DNA from 2 places in the Actinokineospora spheciospongiae genome. Region 2 is predicted to be linked to the other one. Evidence: predicted binding sites of a transcription regulator. Region 2 holds the regulator's gene; the other holds the start of a gene.
What was found. Region 2 encodes HspR, which represses chaperone genes until heat shock. Its sites were predicted from a motif close to ANNTTGAGTNNNNNNNACTCAANNT; they were not measured.
Positions count from the first base shown of each region.

Region 1: the regulator HspR is predicted to act here: its motif matches at 7,761-7,785, upstream of lon (endopeptidase La).

Region 1 is NZ_QHCP01000015.1:43,813-52,857, reverse strand. Features, by position in the region: gene DFQ13_RS29185 (helix-turn-helix domain-containing protein) at 1-391, shown strand, start outside; gene DFQ13_RS29180 (flavoprotein) at 388-909, shown strand; gene DFQ13_RS36040 (4-fold beta flower protein) at 931-1,290, shown strand; gene DFQ13_RS33335 (hypothetical protein) at 1,463-2,254, shown strand; gene DFQ13_RS29175 (Shedu immune nuclease family protein) at 2,268-3,473, opposite strand; gene DFQ13_RS29170 (resolvase) at 3,539-3,811, opposite strand; gene DFQ13_RS29165 (hypothetical protein) at 4,572-4,970, shown strand; gene lon (endopeptidase La) at 5,383-7,743, opposite strand; gene DFQ13_RS29155 (effector-associated constant component EACC1) at 7,882-8,244, shown strand; partial or broken gene DFQ13_RS36035 (caspase family protein) at 8,247-8,882, shown strand.
Region 2 is NZ_QHCP01000006.1:46,757-57,664, forward strand. Features, by position in the region: gene clpB (ATP-dependent chaperone ClpB) at 1-1,498, opposite strand, end outside; gene DFQ13_RS17625 (MarR family winged helix-turn-helix transcriptional regulator) at 1,772-2,221, opposite strand; gene DFQ13_RS17630 (FAD-binding oxidoreductase) at 2,404-3,585, shown strand; gene DFQ13_RS17635 (heat shock protein transcriptional repressor HspR) at 4,229-4,654, opposite strand; gene dnaJ (molecular chaperone DnaJ) at 4,651-5,832, opposite strand; gene grpE (nucleotide exchange factor GrpE) at 5,853-6,470, opposite strand; gene dnaK (molecular chaperone DnaK) at 6,467-8,314, opposite strand; gene DFQ13_RS17655 (DUF4097 family beta strand repeat-containing protein) at 8,470-9,192, opposite strand; gene DFQ13_RS17660 (TetR/AcrR family transcriptional regulator) at 9,377-9,949, opposite strand; gene DFQ13_RS17665 ((Fe-S)-binding protein) at 10,226-10,908, shown strand, end outside.

The DNA of each region.
Region 1 (9,045 bases), on a different contig from region 2:
CCTGGCTGTCGTGCTGGGCGGTGAAGGTAACTGGCTCTGGACTGGCTTCGGACCGACCAATGTCGCCCTCCACGGTGTGTCGGTGGCGATGTACCTCGGCCAGCCCGAACGTGCCCACCAGCTCGGGGCCGCGATTGACACTGACGGCCTCCCGTCAGCCCTGCTTGGTCGCCGCTCCCAGGTGCATATCGACCTGGCGCGAGCAGCAGCCAGTGTTGAGCAAGACGGGTTGGCGGTGCTTCACCTTCTGGAAGCCGAACGTGTCGCCAAGGAGGTTGTCAGCCGCAACATCGGGGCCGTGTCTCTGATCGGGACGCTGCTCGGACGGGAGAAGCGCAGTGCCACGCCGGGCCTGCGTGCCCTGGCTGAACGTGCCGGGGTCCAGCGGTGAGCGGCGACCAATCGGAGCAAGTGCTCTACGTCGTCGGTTGTGCCGCGCCACCCGTCCGCGACCTGGGCACGTTGATAACGCTGCTCCAGGCGGAGGGCTGGACGGTTTGCGTGCTGCTCACCCCGACTGCGGCCGAGTGGGTCGACACAGCGGCGCTAGCTGAGCAGACCGGCTATCCAGTGCGCAGCCATCCCCGGTCACCGGACGACGGACGCAGCTTGCCCAAGGCCGATGCCATCCTGGTGGTGCCCGCGACGTTCAACACGATCAACAAGTGGGCGGGTGGTATCTCCGACAACGTCGCCTTGGGCACGCTCAACGAAGCCATTGGGCTGAAGCTGCCAGTGACGGTGGTGCCATACGCTAAGGCGGCGCTGGCGGCGCATCCAGCATTCGGTGACAGCTTGCGCAAGCTGGCTGGGTGGGGTGTGCGGGTGTTGGAGAATGAGTTGGTGCGACCAGCGCAAAATAAGGAAAAGTGGAAGTGGACTTCTTTGCGGAATGCACAATTAAAGTAAAATGAGAAGCGAGAAGAGGGTATGGTGGAAACGACACTTTACAACAAGAATGGTACACCCCAGGCTTATATCGCAAGCGACGGGGAGACTATTTACACTTGGGATGGTCAGGCGGTAGCCTATATCTCAGACGGTCGAGTGTTCGGCTGGAATGGATGCCATCTCGGTTGGTGGCAAGACGGTATTGTCTACGACGGTAGCGGATCGCGCGTAGGGTTCATCGGACAGCGATGTCCCGTAGTCCGCAGCATTTCGCCTATCAAGTCGATCAAATCCATACGATCGATCAAGAGTATTCGATCTGTGCCTAGCGTGAGACCCGTCCTTTCTCTCGGTTCGTCACAGCTCGACCTTCGTGAGTTCTTGATCGCCGGAGCGTAACCCGTTTAAAGGAGCAGACGTTAGGCTCTCAGTGGCGTATAATAGGGCCATGTCTAGTCGCCGAGTCAACCCAGCTGTACTTCATCCGCTGAAAGAAGCTTTGCGACTCACATACTGGTACAAAGATGACCTTCGAGCGTTCTTGAATACTTGCCTTGGTGACCGTTCTCTGGTGGCCAGCTTGAACTGGGCCGCGTATAAGCGACAGATTGTGGCTGAGCTTGTCGATCTGTTGGCGGCTGATCAGCATAAGTATTTTGAGATGCTTCTAGACTTGCTTCTCGCGGTCAGCGACATCGAAGATCCAGCCCACCTTAAAGTTCTTGAGGACGGAAAGAAGAAGTACGATGAAGCTGTCGACGCTCTCAACACACTGAGAAAACAAACTGAACGTTACCGAGCGCTGAGGTCAGAGCAAGAAGAGGCGACGCGGCGGCGCGAGACAGAAAAAGCACGCGCGGAGAACGCTCAGACAATGACCGAGAAGCTGCAACAGCTCAATTCCACGTTTAAATCTCTGCAAACTCAGGATGAGCAGAAACGCGGATACGCGCTCGAAACCCTTCTGACTGACCTATTTGCGCTATACGATGTTGACACGAAGGGATCGTTTCGTATCTACGGCGAGCAATTGGATGGCGCTTTCACGTTCGAAAACGGGGAGTATCTATTCGAGGCAAAATGGCGTAAAGCCCTTACTCCGCTTGCAGATCTAGATACATTCAACATGAAGGTTCAACGGAAACTTGACAATACGCTTGGGTTGTTTTTCTCAATGAACGGGTTCCAGCCAAGTGCCCTGGGTCTTGGCGGATCGGGCCGTCCGAGGGTTCTCCTAATGGATGGTTACGACCTCACACTCGTACTCGAAGACCGTGTCTCTTTTCCTGAAGCACTGCGACGCAAGCGCCAGCACGCTGCAAGAACTGGCGAGATATTTTTGCGTGTGGCAGAGATGCTGTGAGTAGAGAAGCTGATCAGTTCGCCACGATAAAGCACGCCCGCTCGTAGAGTTCGTCGAATGTCACTACCTCTACGTCTCTAATCGACGTTCGAAAGAGTTCGAACGACGACAATTGTTCTGGATTTATTCCAGCTTGGGTCTTGAACTGGTTGAGGTGACCGATAACAAGGATCTGCCGTGGCCGGATTGTAGAGACACTTACTCCCGTAGGCGTTCCATCATCTTCGTAGATGTCGTGTAGCGATCTCGTCACTAGCTGAATAGCCTTATTTACCGTTTTCTGGACTTGGGCGATTCCCCCGACTACGTCATCTGAAGGCTGGTATACATCCGGCGGCCGATAAGCAGATCGCTTAAGTAGGGGACTTGCATGCGTCTTAATCTCGCAAAAGGCTAGGCTGCTGATGTAGCCCCTGGAGCGCAGCACGGCGTCTGCTCTCTTTCCCGCACCTGTAAAAATATTCGCGCCAGCCGTGATCTGTTCCAGTTTCTCGTCATCAAGTGGCTGACATGAGATTAGTGAAAGTCCATAGCCGAAGATCCAAGGGTTCGTTTCAAAGAAATGCTGCCACACTGCTTCAGGCCCTCGGGCCGAAAGTCGCTTTTTTTCGCTCTCAAAAAACTGTCCATCGGCGAGAAGGCGTTCGAATATATCTAGTTGGCTCTTGCGATTCCCCAAAAGGTGGAGGTCGGCTTCAGTTAAGGAAGACCCGAGCGTTATGCGAACCGCGTCGAGAATTGTCTCTTTATCTTTTCCTTGAAAGCTCTTAAGCAACTCGGCTTCGTCGGACTCGACAACACGAAAGCCACTCTTAGGAAATGAAAGGTCCGAGACGCTCTGCAAATAGTGTATGACCTTCCAGAAGTTCTCATGCGCGGAGTCCGTGTCTACAGTAGCCTTGATCATTTTGGTAGTCCCGTCTAGCGGGGCCACATGCTCCACTGCAACTTTGCCACTTTTAGACTTGTCGCGCTTCCATAGACGAATGCGTGGTGTAAGTTTGCCCTCTTTTTCGATTATTGTAACTTGACATAGTGTTGACACGCGTTGACTGTCCGCAAGCACAAAGTCTGTCACCAAACTGCGTGTCTCCGTGTTATAAAAGTACTTAAATCCGTTACCTTTGCCGCCGTCTCGAATTTCAAGCACAGAGAAGTCAGCGTTCTCAACGAGGAATTCGGTTTCGAACGCAATGAAGTTTATTGAAAATTCTGCCATGTTGAATATTATTTCACATTCGGTGGTAGCTGAGGAAGATACAAGGTCTGCCGTTCAGTGTACGGCTACGACTTTCCTTCCGCTTGCATACCCCTTAACAAGTGTTCACCATTCCTCCTCACTCCAAACTTCAACAACTTCTTCTTGATCGTACTGGTGTGCACGCCCAGTCGAGCAGCCAACTGTGGTGCAGTCACCCCCGCCCGGTAGGCCACAATCAAGTCTGCGATCTCACGTTCGGTGAGGGTGCGCCGAGGCAAGGCTGTCCTCCCCTGGATGGTTGTCACCGTCTCCTGGGCATCGTCGGACGGATCGTTGATCCGCCGCAGGACGGCCACCAGCGGTCCCAGGAGGTCGGGACGGTTCATGTACCGTCGGAGGAGTTCCACGAGACGACCTCGGCCGACCTGTGTTCGCGGAAAGCGCGAACCAGGTCGGTCGTCGTTTTCCCTGGGGGGCGACCCCCCAGACCCCCACAGTGCGGTGTGTTGCGTTCCGGGGTGGTCCGGTTGGGTGGGGGACGTTCCGGGGCGGTCCGATTGGGCGAGGGTCCTTGTCGGTCCGACGGATGGGCGGGCCGCGAGGCGTCGTGATGCGGGAGCTGCCGGTTTGGTTGCCGCTCGATCGGGTGGTAATCGTTTCTGGGCGTTGCGCTCGTCGGTTGCGCCGAGGAACCTGACTGTTCAATAAGCAAACACATCATGCCCGTCCGGTCTGGAACGTGGCCCGGGTACGGCGACTGGCCTCGACGCGGTGGAACCGCTCGACTAATCGGCCAGCCGCTTTCAGCTGCACCCAATCGTGTGACGATCCCCGGTGTGTCGGCGCTTCCTTGCGCGGTAGTGTGTGTCGTGCAGTGAAACGGGATCGAGAGCAACCCGGACAATGGTCGACCGCTGAACGTGTTGTGGACGCCATTGGGCGCAATCCCGGGTTTGGATTGGAATCGGTCTCGCGTCTCGTGCATTCTTCAGGTGGAGCGTCCCAGGAAGGGAAAAGGCACGGCGCCCCGGGTGGCAGCCCAGGACACCGCGCCCCTTCTGGCGGCCGCGCCAAGTTCGACGTCCAGTGGATAGGAACGAAGGAGCAACGCGGCCGATGGCCACACTACAAGGCTTTCCCGAAGAAGTTCCAGATGATCATGCGCACGTCCCCGGATCGTGGTCGTCGCCACGAAGGGGCGCCGACGACGACACCGTTTCCCTGCCGGAACTGCTGGCCTGGGGAGAGTTGGACCACCTGCGGCACTCCTGCGGCAGGCGGTACGACCGACCCGACGTGCAGGACTGGCTGCGGCGGGTGGAGCGGGTGACGACCCACGGGCCGGTTTCCACGACGGCCTTCGTGTGGAAGTCGGTGGCCATGGGCGTCCTGGCGGTGTCCTTCCTGCTGCTGTTCCAGTGGCTGGCGCCAGGAACACTGCCCGCCGTGGCTCCGACGCTCGGGGCGATCGTGCTGACCAACTGGATTCGACTCTTCTGGCAGTGGCGTCACTGACTGCCGGGAGAAAACCCGAGGGGGGCGGGGGCAGCCTGCTGCTGGTGTTGGCAACAGCAGACCACCCCCTGCTCGGGAGGTGACGGCCGTCCGGTTTGCCCTGCCGGCGGAAAGGACGGCCGTCACCGCACTTGCGGTTTCCTCGTGTCCTGGCGTCATTGCCGGTGCACGTGCAGTCAAGCGTGCAGTCGGCCGCAACAGAATGACCGGCGACCGCAGCCACACCATCGTGTGGAGCACCTTGCATTTCGCCATTTCCCGTGCCGTTGAACGGTGCCGCGCTCACCTGCACCGCGAGCCGGGGTGGCGACTTCCGGTCACACGCGAATGCATTTCATCCTGAGCGTGTGAATCGTGGGGAAACGCGGCAGCGCGGGCCGACACCGGGTGGTGTCGGCCCGCGCTGCCGTTCTCACGCCGCCAGGACCGCCGCCCTGTCCTCCTCCAGGGCGAGCTCCACCGCCTCTCGGACGTCGGTGACGAAGTGGATGGTGAGTGCTTCGCGGACGGCGTCGGGGACGTCGTCCATGTCCGGTTCGTTGCGGTGGGGCAGCAGGACCGTGGTGATGCCCGCCCGGTGGGCGGCCAGCAGCTTCTGCTTGACGCCGCCGATCGGGAGCACCCGGCCGGTGAGGGAGACCTCGCCGGTCATGGCCACGTCGGAGCGGACCGGGCGGCCGGACAGGAGCGAGGCCAGGGCCGTGGTCATGGTGACGCCCGCGCTGGGGCCGTCCTTGGGGACCGCGCCCGCCGGGACGTGGATGTGGACCCCCCGGTCGGCCAGGGTGGCCGTGGGCAGGTTCAGCTCCGCGCCGTGCGAGCGCAGGTAGGACAGGGCGATCTGCGCCGACTCCTTCATGACCTCGCCGAGCTGGCCGGTCAGCGTCACCCCCGCGGCGCCGGTGCCGGGCTCGGCCAGCGACGCCTCCACGAAGAGGACGTCGCCGCCCGCGCCGGTGACGGCCAGGCCCGTGGAGACGCCGGGGACCCCGGTGCGCTCGGCGGACTCCGGGGTGTGGCGGGGCCTGCCGAGGTGGGTGCGCAGGTCCGCCGCGTCCACCCGCAGGGGCAGCTCCGAGGAGCCCAGCGCCAGCCGCGCCGCCACCTTCCGCAGGACGCGGGCGATGGAGCGCTCGAGCTGCCGCACGCCCGCCTCCCGGGTGTACTCCCCCGCCAGCAGGCGCAGGGCGTCCCGGGACACCGAGACCTCCTCCGCGGTGAGCCCGGCCCGCTCCAGTTGCCTGGGCAGCAGGTGGTCGGCGGCGATGGTGACCTTCTCGTCCTCGGTGTACCCGTCGAGCCGCACCAGCTCCATGCGGTCGAGCAGCGGGGCCGGGATGGACTCGACGACGTTCGCCGTGGCCAGGAACACCACGTCGGACAGGTCGAGTTCGACCTCCAGGTAGTGGTCGCGGAAGGTGTGGTTCTGCGCCGGGTCCAGGACCTCCAGCAGGGCGGCGGTGGGGTCGCCGCGGTGGTCCGAGCCGACCTTGTCGATCTCGTCGAGCAGGACGACCGGGTTCATCGTGCCCGCCTCCTTGATCGCCCGCACGATGCGGCCGGGGAGGGCGCCGACGTAGGTGCGGCGGTGGCCGCGGATCTCGGCCTCGTCGCGGACGCCGCCCAGGGCGACGCGGACGAACTCGCGCCCCATGGCGCGGGCCACCGACTCGCCCAGCGACGTCTTGCCGACCCCGGGCGGGCCGGACAGGGCCAGGACCGCGCCGGAGCGGCGGCCGCCGACCACGCCCAGGCCGCGCTCGTCGCGGCGCTTGCGCACGGCCAGGTACTCGATGATGCGGTCCTTGACGTCGTCGAGGCCCGCGTGGTCGGCGTCGAGGACGGCGCGGGCGCCGGGGATGTCGTAGGAGTCCTCGGTGCGCGTGGTCCACGGCAGGTCGAGCACGGTGTCGAGCCAGGTGCGAATCCAGCCGACCTCGGGGGACTGCTCGGAGGTGCGCTCCAGCTTGTCGACCTCGGCCAGCGCGGCGTCGCGGACCTTCTCCGGGAGGTCGGCGGCCTCGACGCGGGCGCGGTAGTCCTGCTCCTCGGAGGCGGGCTTGCCGTCCAGCTCGGCCAGTTCCTTGCGGATGGCGGTGAGCTGTTGGCGCAGCAGGAACTCCCGCTGCTGCTTCTCCATCCCCTCCCGCACGTCCTTGCGGATGGTCTCGTTGACGTCGAGTTCGGCCAGGTGCTCGCGGCCCCACTCCAGCAGCCGGGCCAGCCGCTCGGCGACGTCGGTGGTCTCCAGCAGCCAGACCTTGTTCTCGTCGGAGACGTAGGTGGCGTACCCGGCGAGGTCGGCCAGCGCCGACGGGTCGTCCACCGAGGCCACGCTGTCGACGACCTGCCACGCGCCCCGCTGCTGCAGGATGCGGGTGACCAGGTCCTTGTAGTCGCGGGCCAGCTCGGGCACCCGCTCGTCGACGACCTCGTCCAGCGTCTCGACCTGCACCCACAGCGCGGCGCCGGGGCCGGTGGTGCCCGCGCCGATGCGCACCCGGCCGGTGCCGCGGACGACGGCGGCGAGCTGCCCGCCGGGCAGCCTGCCGACCTGCTCGACCACGGCCAGCGTGCCGACCCGCGCGTACCTGCCGTCCAGCCGGGGCACCAGGACCACCCGGGCGGGCTCGCCGCCGGAGCGGGCGGCCTCGACGGCGGCGCGGGCCTCGTTCGCGTTGTCGCCGCCGGTGAGCTGGATGGGGACGACCATGCCGGGCAGCAGGACCGTGTCGTCCAGCGGGAGCACCGGCAGCGTCAGAGCCTCGGACATGCGGATCACTCTCCAAGAAGTTGAGTCTGATCAGCTCAACCTCCCTGAGCCCGGTGCTGTTCCCCCCTCGTGTTCGCCGTGAGCGAGCGCGGAACGCGGTATACCTGTGATCGACAAACCGGACTAGGAGCGGCCCTGATGAGCGACCTCACCCTGCACATCGACGCGGAGGGCACCCCGGCGACGCTGGACCGGCTGACCGACGGCCTCGCCGACGACCTGCGCGCCGCCCGGGTCGGCACGGTTTCCCGGGGCACCGCCGCGGGCGCCCCGGGCAGCAAGTCCGGCCTCGCGCAGACCATCGGCGAACTGCTCGTCGGCGGGGCGGTGCCGGGCAGCCTGCTGGTGGTGCACCGCACGGTCGTCCAGTTCCTGGAGCGGTCCAAGGCGCGCTCGGTCACCGTCGAGGTGAACGGCAAGAAGATCACCATCACCGCCGCCACCGCCGGGGAGACCGCCGAGGCCCTGCGCATCGCCGCCGAGGCCGAACCGGGGGAGTAGCCGTGGCCGAGCGCAGAGCGCTGCTGATCGGGACCTCCCGCTACCAGGACCCCGCGCTGCCCACGCTGCAGGCGCCGGGCAGGGAGACCCGGCAGCTCTCGGAGCTGCTCAACGACCCCGACATCGGCGGGTTCGCCGCCACCGCGCTCATCGACGAGCGCAAGGCCGTCGTCGAGCGCGAGATCGAGGAGTTGTTCGCCGACCGGGGCGTCGACGACCACGTGCTGCTCTACCTGTCCGGCCACGGCATCAAGAACGCGGACAACCAGCTCTTCTTCGCCACCACCGACACCCGCCAGGACCGCCCGTACTCCACCTCGATCCCGGCGGTGTTGGTGCAGCGGCTGCTGCGCGAGTGCCAGGCCCGGTTCAAGGCGGTGGTCCTGGACTGCTGCTACAGCGGCTCGTTCGCCCCCGGCGCGGTGGCCAAGTCGGGGGCGGCGGTCGACGTCAGCGCGCTCGGCGAGGGCACGTTCGTCATCACCGCCACCAACGCCCTCGACCCGGCGTTCGAGGACGAGCGGGTGGTCTTCGGCAACAGCACCCCGTACTCGGTGTTCACCGACGCCCTCATCGCGGGCCTGGAGACCGGGGCCGCCGCCCGCCCCGGCTCCGACGAGATCAGCGCCGACGACCTGTACGACTTCCTCGACCGCGAGCTGCGCAAGCCGCGCGCCGACGGCCGGGTGCAGCGCCCGCACCGGCTCAACCACGGCCTGGGCGAGTTCAAGGTCGCCGGGGCGCGCACCCGGCGGCTGGCGGTCGACGAGACCACCGCCTCGCCCCGGCTGGCCGAGCTGG
Region 2 (10,908 bases):
CCCGGCCCAGGTCGCCGTCGCGCTCGGCCCGCTCGGACTCACCGCGCAGCGACTCCAGTTGCTCCTTGAGCTCGCGGACCTTGTCGATCGACCCCTTCTCGTTCTGCCAGCGGGCGGTCAGCCCGGCCAGCGACTCGCGCTTCTCGGCCAGCTCGGCGCGCAGCGCGGCCAGCCGGTCCCTGGAGGCGGCGTCGGCCTCCTTGGCCAGCGCCATCTCCTCGATCTCCAGGCGGCGCACGGCGCGCTCCACCTCGTCGATCTCCACCGGCCGCGAGTCGATCTCCATCCGCAGCCGGGAGGCGGCCTCGTCGACCAAGTCGATGGCCTTGTCCGGCAGGAACCGGGCGGTGATGTAGCGGTCGGACAGGGTGGCGGCGGCGACCAGGGCGCTGTCGGTGATGCGCACGCCGTGGTGCACCTCGTAGCGCTCCTTGAGCCCGCGCAGGATGCCGATGGTGTCCTCCACCGTGGGCTCGCCGACCAGCACCTGCTGGAAGCGGCGCTCCAGGGCGGGGTCCTTCTCGATGTGCCCGCGGTACTCGTCGAGCGTGGTCGCGCCCACCATCCGCAGCTCGCCGCGGGCCAGCATCGGCTTGATCATGTTGCCCGCGTCCATGGCGCCCTCGCCGGTGGCGCCCGCGCCGACGATGGTGTGCAGCTCGTCGATGAAGGTCACGACCTGGCCCGCGGAGTCGGTGATCTCCTTGAGCACGGCCTTGAGCCGCTCCTCGAACTCGCCGCGGAACTTCGCCCCGGCCACCATCGACCCCAGGTCGAGGGAGACGACGCGCTTGCCGCGCAGCGACTCGGGCACGTCCCCGGCGATGATCCGCTGGGCCAGGCCCTCGACGATGGCGGTCTTGCCGACGCCGGGCTCGCCGATGAGCACCGGGTTGTTCTTGGTGCGCCGCGACAGCACCTGCACCACCCGGCGGATCTCGGCGTCGCGGCCGATCACCGGGTCCAGCTCGCCCTTGCGGGCCCGCTCGGTGAGGTCGACGCCGTACTTCTCCAGCGCCTGGTAGGTGCCCTCGGGGTCCGGGCTGGTGACCCTGGCGGAGCCGCGGACCTTGGTGAACGCCTCGGTCAGCGCCTCCGCGGTGGCGCCGTGGCGGCGCAGCAGGTCGGCGACGTCACCGCCCTCGGCGGCCAGGCCGACCAGCACGTGCTCGGTGGAGACGTACTCGTCGCCGCGGTCGGTCGCCAGCTTCTGCGCGTGCGTGATCGCGCGCAGCGCCTCCTGGGAGAGCTGCGGCTGCGACACGGTCGCGCCGGTGGCCGCGGGCAGCGCCCGCGCGATCGGCTCCAGCTCCTTGCCGACCACGTCCGGGTCCACGCCGACGGCGGTCAGCAACGGTGCGGTCAGCCCGTCGGCCTGCGCGAGCAGGGCGCCGAGCAGGTGCACCGGCCGGATGTCGGGGTTGCCCGCGGTCGCGGCGGCCTGGGCGGCCGTCGAGATCGCCTGCTGGGTCTTGGTCGTCGGGTTGAACGCGTCCATCTCCACCTCGGTCCCACGTCGCGTTGTCGACCGGTACAACGTCAGAAAAGTTGAGCGTGTTCCGCTCAACCCTGAAAAAGTTGGGGAAGCGCCCTCCCGACACTCACACAGCGTGGCGTGACTGCGCTCCGAAACCACTCGTCCGAGTGGTCACCCACATGTCGTAAGGACTTTGTCCACAGCGGTAATCCACTTGTCCACAATCCCCAGGTGGTTGTCCACAGGGCTGTGCGCAACTGTCCACAACCCGGCCGTGTGGGTGGTGACCAGGTCCTAGAGGTCGAGGTTGAGCTTGCCGAGCAGCCGGGAGAACTCGCGGATGTCCCCGGTCGACCACTGGCCCAGTTGGGCCCGCAACTGCGCCCGCCGGTGCGAGCGGATCTCGTGCAGCCGGGACGCGCCGGTCACCGTGAGCTGCACCAGCCGGGCCCGCCCGTCGGAGGGGTCGGCCACCCGCTCCACCAGGTCCAGCTCCTCCAGCCGGGCGATCTGCCTGCTCACCGTCGACTTGTCCAGCCCGGTGCGCTCCACCACGTCGGCCGCGCGGACCGGGCCGATGTCGCTCAGGTGCAGCAGCAGCGCGTACGAGGCGCCGTCGAGGCCGGGGTGCACCCGGGCGGCCAGGGACAGCGACACGCTGCGGGCGCGGCCGAACAGCTTCGACAGCTCCCGCTCAAGATCCTGGGCGGCGTCCTCGCGCCCGCCCGTCGGCCCCTCGGTCACCGTGTCCCTTTCGTCGCGCTCGGGAGAAACCTAACCGCAGCGGCGGTCCGCCCCGCCCGCCGGGCGGACCGGGTCGCCCCCGAGAGGCCCAACCGACCGTTCTCCGGCCTCCCCGGGGTGACACCTCCAGTAGCCTGGTGCCGCCCCAGGGACCGCCCGAGAGGTGGAGTGCGCCCCCGACCATGCCAGCCGACGGCGATCTGAGCCCCATCCCGACCTCCCGCCCGCGGGCGGAGTCCCCGACCGCGGTCAGCGCCATGGTGCGCCTGGTCCGGGAGAGCTTCGCGCTGGCCGAGGCGCACCTGGACGAGGTCACCCGGTCCTTCCACGCCAACCTGTTCAACATCTCGCCCAGCGCCAGGGAGATGTTCCCGATCAACATGGAGGTGCAGCGGTCCCGGCTGCCGCGCGCCCTGGTGCACGTCATGCAGCTGGTCGACCGCCCTGACGACCTGGTCCCGTACCTGCGTGAACTCGGCCGCGACCACCGCAAGTTCGGCGCCCGCAGCGACCACTACGAGGCCGTCGGCACCGCCCTCATCCACGCCGTCCGCGAGTACTCCGGCCCCGCCTGGACCGACGACGTGCAGCGGGCCTGGGCCGAGGCCTACACGATCGTGGCCCGCGCCATGCTCGAAGCGGCGGCCGAGGACGACCACGAACCCGGCTACCGCACCGCGGAGGTCGTCGAGCACGAGCGGATCGGCTGGGACCTGGCGGTGATCCGGGTCCTGCCGTCCTCACCGGTGCCCTACCGCCCGGGCCAGTACGTCAGCGTGGAGGTCCCGCAGCGCCCCCGCCTCTGGCGCAACCTCTCCCCGGCCAACGCCCCGGACGACGAGGGCGTCCTGGAGTTCCACGTCCGCGCCGTCGACGGCGGCTGGGTCAGCCGCTCCCTGGTCGCCCACGCCCAACTCGGCGACGAGTGGAAGATCGGCGCCCCCATGGGCCACCTGGCGGTGGACCGCACCTCCGACCGGGACGTGCTGATGATCGCGGGCGGCACCGGCATCGCCCCCCTGCGCGCGATCATCGAGGAACTGGCCCAGTGGGGCCAGAACCCGCACGTCCACCTGTTCACCGGCGGCCGCGTCCGCGAAGACCTCTACGACCTCGCCCACCTGCAGAACATCGCGGTCACCAACCCCTGGCTGACGGTCATCCCGGTCCTGGAGAACGAACCGGACGTCCAAGCCGCCGAACACGGCACCCTCGCCGACGTCGTCACCCACTACGGCACCTGGGACGACTGCGACATCCTGGTCTCCGGCAGCCCCGCGATGATCCGGGCCACGGTCTCCCGCCTCCTGATCAACGGCGCCCCCCAGGACCACATCACCTACGACCCCTTCGACTGGGACTGACCCCCGCTCACGCGCGCTGCCCCACAACCGGTGCGACGCGTTCGCCCAACTCGCGAACCCCCGGCCGTCGGGCGTGCGGGACGCACGCCTGACGCAGCCGCCGAAGTGCCGCGTCGACCCGTTCGGAGCGCACCAAGGCCATCTCGGCCATGCTCAGCGCGTCATCGGGTCGCCCCCGGGGCACGGCCAGGTTGGCGAGGCCGCACAGGCCCTTCCGCGCGCATCGCCCAGCCCCCGCCTTCGGCGGCACACCCCACCGAGAAGCTGCCCAGAGGTATGGCGTCCGCTTGGGCTGAGGTTGGAGGGGAACAAGTCCGAAGTCGGGCGCACGGGGGAGGGTGCGCAGGCAGTTGATCTCTGGTTTTCCAGCGACGCACCGTGCTGCGATCGACGTGCAGGGCTCGCGTCAAACCCTCCTGGGTGCAGCCTGCCGGCTCGACATGCGGACATGGCTTTGCGAGAAGGTGGATTCGGTGGCCCGGCAGGTGCCGAGGCTGTCGGCGAGTTGTCGGCGTGGGTGGCGAGCAACTGTCGGACCTCGGCGTGGCCGAATGGGTTGCGCCGCAGTGGAACCCAGGCCGGGTGGGGACAGCGCAACGGGCAGGTCCGGTGTGGACCTGCCCGTTCCGGGGTGCGTCGAGCGTCAGCGGCGCGGCTGGGGGCGCCAGACGACCAGGGCGGTTTCCTGGCGGACCGGGACGAGGTCGTGGCGGTAGGACTTGTGGATGGCGGCCGCGGCCTGTTCGGCGACCGCGTGCACGTGGGCCAGTTCCTCGGTCAGCTCGGCGACCCTGGTGCGCAGGGCGTCGACCTCGTTCTCCAGTTCGATGATGCGCTTGATGCCCGCGAGGTTGACCCCCGCCTCCTGGGAGAGGCGTTGGACCTCGCGGAGGAGGGCGATGTCGCGGACCGAGTACCGGCGGCCGCCGCCGGAGGTGCGGCCGGGGGAGACCAGGCCCATGCGGTCGTAGCTGCGCAGGGTTTGCGCGTGCAGGCCGGAGAGCTGGGCGGCGACCGAGATGACGAAGACGGGGGTGTCCTCGTCGGCTCCCGGGAGGAACGGGTTCACGACTGCCTCGCCTTCTCCACCATGGCGGTCAGCTCGGGTCGGGGGTCGTGCTGCTTGGTGGCCTCCGCGTACGACTGCAGGGCCGTGGTGGCCGCGTCGTCCAGTTTGGCGGGGACGGAGACCTGGAGGGTGACCAGGAGGTCGCCGGTGTTGCCGTCGCGCTTGGCGACGCCCTTGCCGCGGACCCGTAACACCCGGCCGGAGGGGGTGCCGGGGGCGACGCGGGCGGTGACGACGCCTTCCAGGGTGGGCACCGTGAGGGTGGTGCCCAGGGCCAGTTCGGCGAAGGTCACCGGGACCTTGAGGGTGAGGTTGTTGCCGTCGCGGCCGAAGACCGGGTGCGGGGTGACGTGGACGCGGACGTACAGGTCGCCCGCCGCCGCCCCGTTGGAGCCGGGTTCGCCCTGGCCGGACAGGCGGATGCGCTGGTCGTCCTCGACGCCCGCGGGGATGCGGACGGTGAGGGTGCGGGTCTTGGTGCTGACGCCGTCGCCCGCGCACTCCGGGCAGGGGTCGTCGACGATGCGGCCGGTGCCGCGGCAGTCGCGGCAGGGCTCGCTGAAGGCGAAGGCGCCCTGGCTGCGGCTGAGCAGGCCCACGCCGCCGCAGGTGGCGCAGGTGCGCGGGGTGGTGCCCGGGCGGGCACCGGAACCGGCGCAGGTCTCGCAGGTCGTCGGGCTGGACAGGCGCAGCGGCACCGTCGCGCCCTTGACCGCCTCCAGGAAGTCGATGCGGACCTCGGTCTCCACGTCCGCGCCGCGGCGGGCGCGGGGCGTGGTGGCGGCACCGCGGCCGCGGCCGAACAGGTTGCCCAGCATGTCGCCGAACCCGCCGCCCGCGCCGGCACCGGCACCGCCGCCCGCGGCCTGGCCGAAGATGTCGCTGAACGACCCCGGGCCACCGCCCGCGCCGCCGCCGAAGCCGCCGCGGAAACCGCCCGCGCCGAACATGGAGCGGGCCTCGTCGTACTGCTTGCGCTTCTCCGCGTCGCCGAGCACGCCGTAGGCCTCGGACACGGCCTTGAACCGCGCCTCGGCCTTGTCGTTGCCCGGGTTGGCGTCGGGGTGCAGTTCGCGGGCGAGCTTGCGGTACGCCTTCTTGATCTCGGCGTCCCCGGCGTCGGAGGAGACGCCCAGCTCGCGATAGAAGTCCTTGTCGATCCAGTCCCTGGCACTCACCGGACGTCCCCTCCTTCCGTTCAGTCCGCCGAGGCGGGAGTCGGCTCGGCGTCGGTCACCGCGACGAGCGCGGCGCGCACGACCCGGTCGCCGAAGCGGTAACCCCGGCGGAGCACGCCGGTGACCGTCGGCCCGTCGACCTCCGGGGAGGTGCTGTGCTGCACCGCCTCGTGCACGGACGGGTCGAACGGCTCGCCCTCGTGCCCGAAGGCCTCCAGCCCGGTCTTGGTGAGGACCGCGCTGAACTTGTCGGCGACCGCCTTGAACGCGCCGGTCAGGTCGCCGTGCGCCTCGGCCCGCTCGACGTCGTCGAGCACCGAGAGGAACTCGACCACGACCTGGGCCTTGGCGCCCGCGACGACCGACTCCCGGTCGCGCTCGACGCGCTTGCGGTAGTTGGCGTACTCGGCCTGCAGGCGCTGCAGGTCGGCGGTGCGCTCGTCGAGCTGGGCCTTGACCTCGGCGGCCGGGTCGATCTCCGCCGCCGGTTCCTCGATGACGACCTCGCCCGAGATGACCTCGGCGCCGCCCTCGGGTTCGGACGGGGCGTGGGTGGTCGAGGGCTCCTCGACCACCCCGCCCTCGCGCACAACCTGAGGCTCCTCGGCGGAGGTCTCGTCGCTGTGCTTGTCGGTCACTTCTTGTCCTTGTCCTCGTCGACGATCTCGGCGTCCACCACGTCGTCCTCGGGCTTGGCGTCGGCCGGGGCGCCCTCGGCACCCGCGGCGGCGTCGGCCCCGGTGTTGGCGTAGAGCGCGGAGCCCATGGCCTGCGACTCGGTGCTCAGCTTCTCCATCGCCGACTTGATCGCGGCGATGTCGGTGCCCTTGAGCGCCTCGGTGGCCTCGGCGATCGCGGCGTTGACCTTGTCCTTGGCCTCGGCCGGGAGCTTGTCCTCGTTGTCCTTGACGAACTTCTCCGTCTGGTAGACGAGGGTCTCAGCCTGGTTGCGGACGTCGGCCTCCTCGCGGCGCTTCTGGTCCTCCTCGGCGTGCGCCTCGGCGTCCTTGACCATCCGGTCGATGTCCTCCTTGGGCAGCGCCGAGCCGCCGGTGATGGTCATCGACTGCTCCTTGCCGGTGCCCAGGTCCTTCGCGTTGACGTGCACGATGCCGTTCGCGTCGATGTCGAAGGTGACCTCGATCTGCGGCACGCCCCGGGGGGCGGGCGGCAGACCGGTCAGGTCGAAGGTGCCCAGCTTCTTGTTGTCCGCGGCGAAGTCGCGCTCACCCTGGAACACCTGGATGCCCACGGTGGTCTGGTTGTCGTCGGCGGTGGAGAAGATCTCCGAGCGCTTGGTCGGGATGGTGGTGTTGCGCTCGATGAGCTTGGTGAACACCCCGCCCTTGGTCTCGATGCCCAGCGACAGCGGGGTCACGTCGAGCAGCAGGACGTCCTTGACCTCGCCCTTGAGCACACCGGCCTGCAGCGCGGCGCCGATGGCCACGACCTCGTCCGGGTTGACGCCCTTGTTGGCCTCGCGGCCGCCGGTCAGCTCCTTGACCAGCTCGGCGACGGCGGGCATGCGGGTGGAACCACCCACGAGCACCACGTGGTCGATCTCGCCGATGGACACGCCCGCGTCCTTCACCACGTTGTTGAACGGGGTGCGGGTGCGGTCGAGCAGGTCGGAGGTGATGCGCTGGAACTCGGCCCTGGTGAGGTTCTCGTCGAGGAACAGCGGGTTCTTGTCCGCGTCGACGGTGATGTAGGGCAGGTTGATGTTGGCGCTGTTCGAGCTGGACAGCTCGATCTTCGCCTTCTCAGCGGCCTCGCGGATGCGCTGCAGCGCCATCTTGTCCTTGGTGAGGTCGATGCCGCTGGAGGACTTGAACTTGTCCACCAGCCAGTCGACGATCCGCTGGTCCCAGTCGTCGCCGCCGAGGTGGTTGTCACCGGAGGTCGAGCGGACCTCCACGACGCCGTCGCCGATCTCCAGCAGCGACACGTCGAAGGTGCCGCCGCCGAGGTCGAAGACCAGGATGGTCTGCTCCTTGGCGCCGCCCTTGTCCAGCCCGTAGGCCAGCGCGGCCGCGGTCGGCTCGTTCACGATCCGCAGCACGTTGAGGCCGGCGATCTGCCCGGCCTCCTTGGTGGCCTGGCGCTGGGCGTCCTCGAAGTAGGCGGGGACGGTGATCACCGCGTCGGTGATGGTCTCGCCCAGGTACGACTCGGCGTCGCGCTTGAGCTTCATGAGCACCCGCGCGGAGATCTCCTGCGCGGTGTAGTCCTTGCCGTCGAGCTCGGTCTTCCAGTCCGTGCCGATGTGCCGCTTGACCGAGCGGACCGTGCGGTCCACGTTGGTCACGGCCTGGTTCTTCGCGGGCTGTCCGACCAGCACCTCGCCGTTCTTGGCGAACGCCACGATGGACGGGGTCGTCCGCGAGCCCTCCGAGTTGGCGATGACCGTCGGTTCACCGCCCTCGAGGACGGCGACGACGGAGTTGGTCGTCCCCAGGTCGATGCCGACCGCACGCGCCATGATTTCCTCCTGCTTGACCCTGTGGTGTCTGTCGGGTTGAGCGTACCGGGCTCAGGTTTGAGACTTGAGTCGGACCCGCTCAACCTTCCTGACTCCCACAACGAGGCACCCCGGGAAGTTGTTCCCGGGGTGACCTGGCTCTCACTGTTCTCTTGTCAGGCGAAGCCGATGGTGATGTCCCCGGAGTTCGCGTCGAGGTCGAGGTGGTTCGCCGCCCCCAGGTCGTCGCCGACCCGGTTGTCCACCTCGCCGCTGTCGCTCTTGGCCGACACCCGGTACGCCCCGCGCGGCACGGTGACCTGGATCGACCCGCTGGAGGCGCGCGCGGCGACCCCGGCCGCTTTGGCCGCCCGGATGGTGATGTCCCCCGAGTCGGCCTCCACCGCCACGGTGTCCCCGGTGTCGACCAGCTCGACCGAGCCGGAACTCGCGGCCACCCGGACCGGCCCCCCGACCTCCCGCACGGTCACCGACCCGGACGAGGACCGCACGTCGACCGCCGCGGCCCCCCGGACCTCGACGTCCCCCGACGACGACTCCCCGAGCACCCGCACCCCCTCGGGCACGACGACGGTGTAGTCGACCCAGCAGTTGCGCTCCCCGCACCCCGAGAGCACCAGCTCGTCCCCCTCGACCCGGAACGTCGACCCCGGCCTGCTGCTGCGGTAGCCGACGTCGCGGTGCACGCTCGCGGTCTTCCCGACGCTGATCCGGACCGACCCGGAGTCGGTGTCCAGGCGGACCCCTCGTACCGCCTGCTCCACCTTCGCGTCGTCGGAGAACGTCTCCTGCTGGAACGCCCCGCACCCGGTGAGCACCCCGCTGAGCACGCCACCCACCCCGACGGCCAAGAGCACCGCCACCACCCGCCGACCCATTCCGTCCCCCTCCTGCGGCAACCCGACAGCCGGAACGCTATTGACCACCGGTGCCGCGAGCCATCAGGGAGACCCCCGACCCGTCCCTGAGGTTGCCCCTACCTCCGGTCGGCGGCGGGCGGCCGTCCCACCTGCTCCGTTCGGGGTGGAGCGTCCCCTGTGGACCGGGACGACCCGAACCCGGTCAGCGCAGCGGTTCCAGCAGGTGCTCGACCACCGGGAGCAGCTCGGCCGCGGTCGGCGGGTCGTCGTCGATCAGGCCCTGGAGCAGGATGCCGTCGACCCCGGCGAGGAAGGCCCGGAACCCGACCTCGTCGGGCTGGCGGCCGAGGCTGGTGAGCACGTCGAGCCACTGGCGGGCGGCCGGGCGCAGGGCCGGGCGGCGGGCGGCCAGCAGGTACAGCTCGTACTCGGCCATGGTGCGGCCGCGCTGCGGCCCGAGGGCCTCGGCGAGCGTCTCGGCGACCGCGCCCGCCTGGCTGCGGCCCTTGATCCGGCTGGACTCGATCCCGTCCCGGATGCGGGTGGCCATCCGCTCGGCCGACCAGGTGAGGGTGCCGACGACCAGGTCGTCCAGGGAGGCGAAGTGGTAGGTGAGCGACGCGGGCGGCACCCCGGCCTCGGCGGCGACGGTGCGGTGGGTGACGCCCGCGACCCCGTCGCGCTCGATCACCCGGAGCGCGGCCTCGACGATCTCGGTCCGCCTGCGGTCGCCGCGGGCGCGGCGGCCGTCGACGCGGCGGTAGGCGGTGCTCACCGGCGACCGGGTCCAGGGGCGCTGACCAGTGCGGGAGGCACAATTCCGCCGCACCGGGGTGACAATTTCCGCCCCTGCGCGCCCGTCGCCTCGCCGTCGGGGGCGGGGACCAGCAAGATGAACGCGGACATGACCGCCAAGTTACCTGGACGATCGTCCAGGTAGTGCGGAGGTCTGCGCCACACTTGTCCGACTTAGGCTTCGCTTACCTGGTTACTGGCGAGTAAGAAGGCGTAGGGTCTCGCTCCAAACCGACTGACGGAAGGTCACCACAGCATGGGTGCCGTGCAGCTAATCCTCGGTCTGATCGCCGTCGCGGTCAGTCTCGTGGCCTGGAGCATGTTCGTTCGCACGATCCTGCGAATGGTGAAGGTCGTCCAGTTGGGGCAGCCCGACCCGACCCGCAACGGCCCGTTCGTGCCCAGGATGAAGACGCTGATCACCGAGTTCGCCGCGCACACGCGGATGAACAAGTTCCGGCACGTCGGCTGGGCGCACTGGCTGGTGATGTGGGGCTTCCTGATCGGCTCCGCGGCGCTGTTCGAGGCCTACGGCGAGGTGTTCGTCCCGACCTGGGGCTGGCCGATCCTGGACCACTGGAACCTGTGGCACCTGCTGATGGAGCTGCTGGGCGTGGCCACCATCATCGGCGGGATCGCGCTGGTGGTCATCCGCCAGCGCAACCACCCGCGCCGGGCCGACCGCCAGTCGCGCTTCCAGGGCTCGAACTTCTGGCAGGCGTACTTCGTCGAGGCCGTGGTGATCTTCGAGGGCATCGGCATCCTCGGCGTCCGCGCGGGCAAGGCCGCGCTCGGCGCGCACGAGCTGCCCACCTGGGCCGCGTTCGTGTCCAACCCGCTCGGCGAGATCCTGCCCGCCAGCCCGAACCTGGTCTCCGCGCTGGCGTTCATCAAGCTCATGGGCGCGATGGTCTGGGTCTACGTCGTCGCCAAGTACAT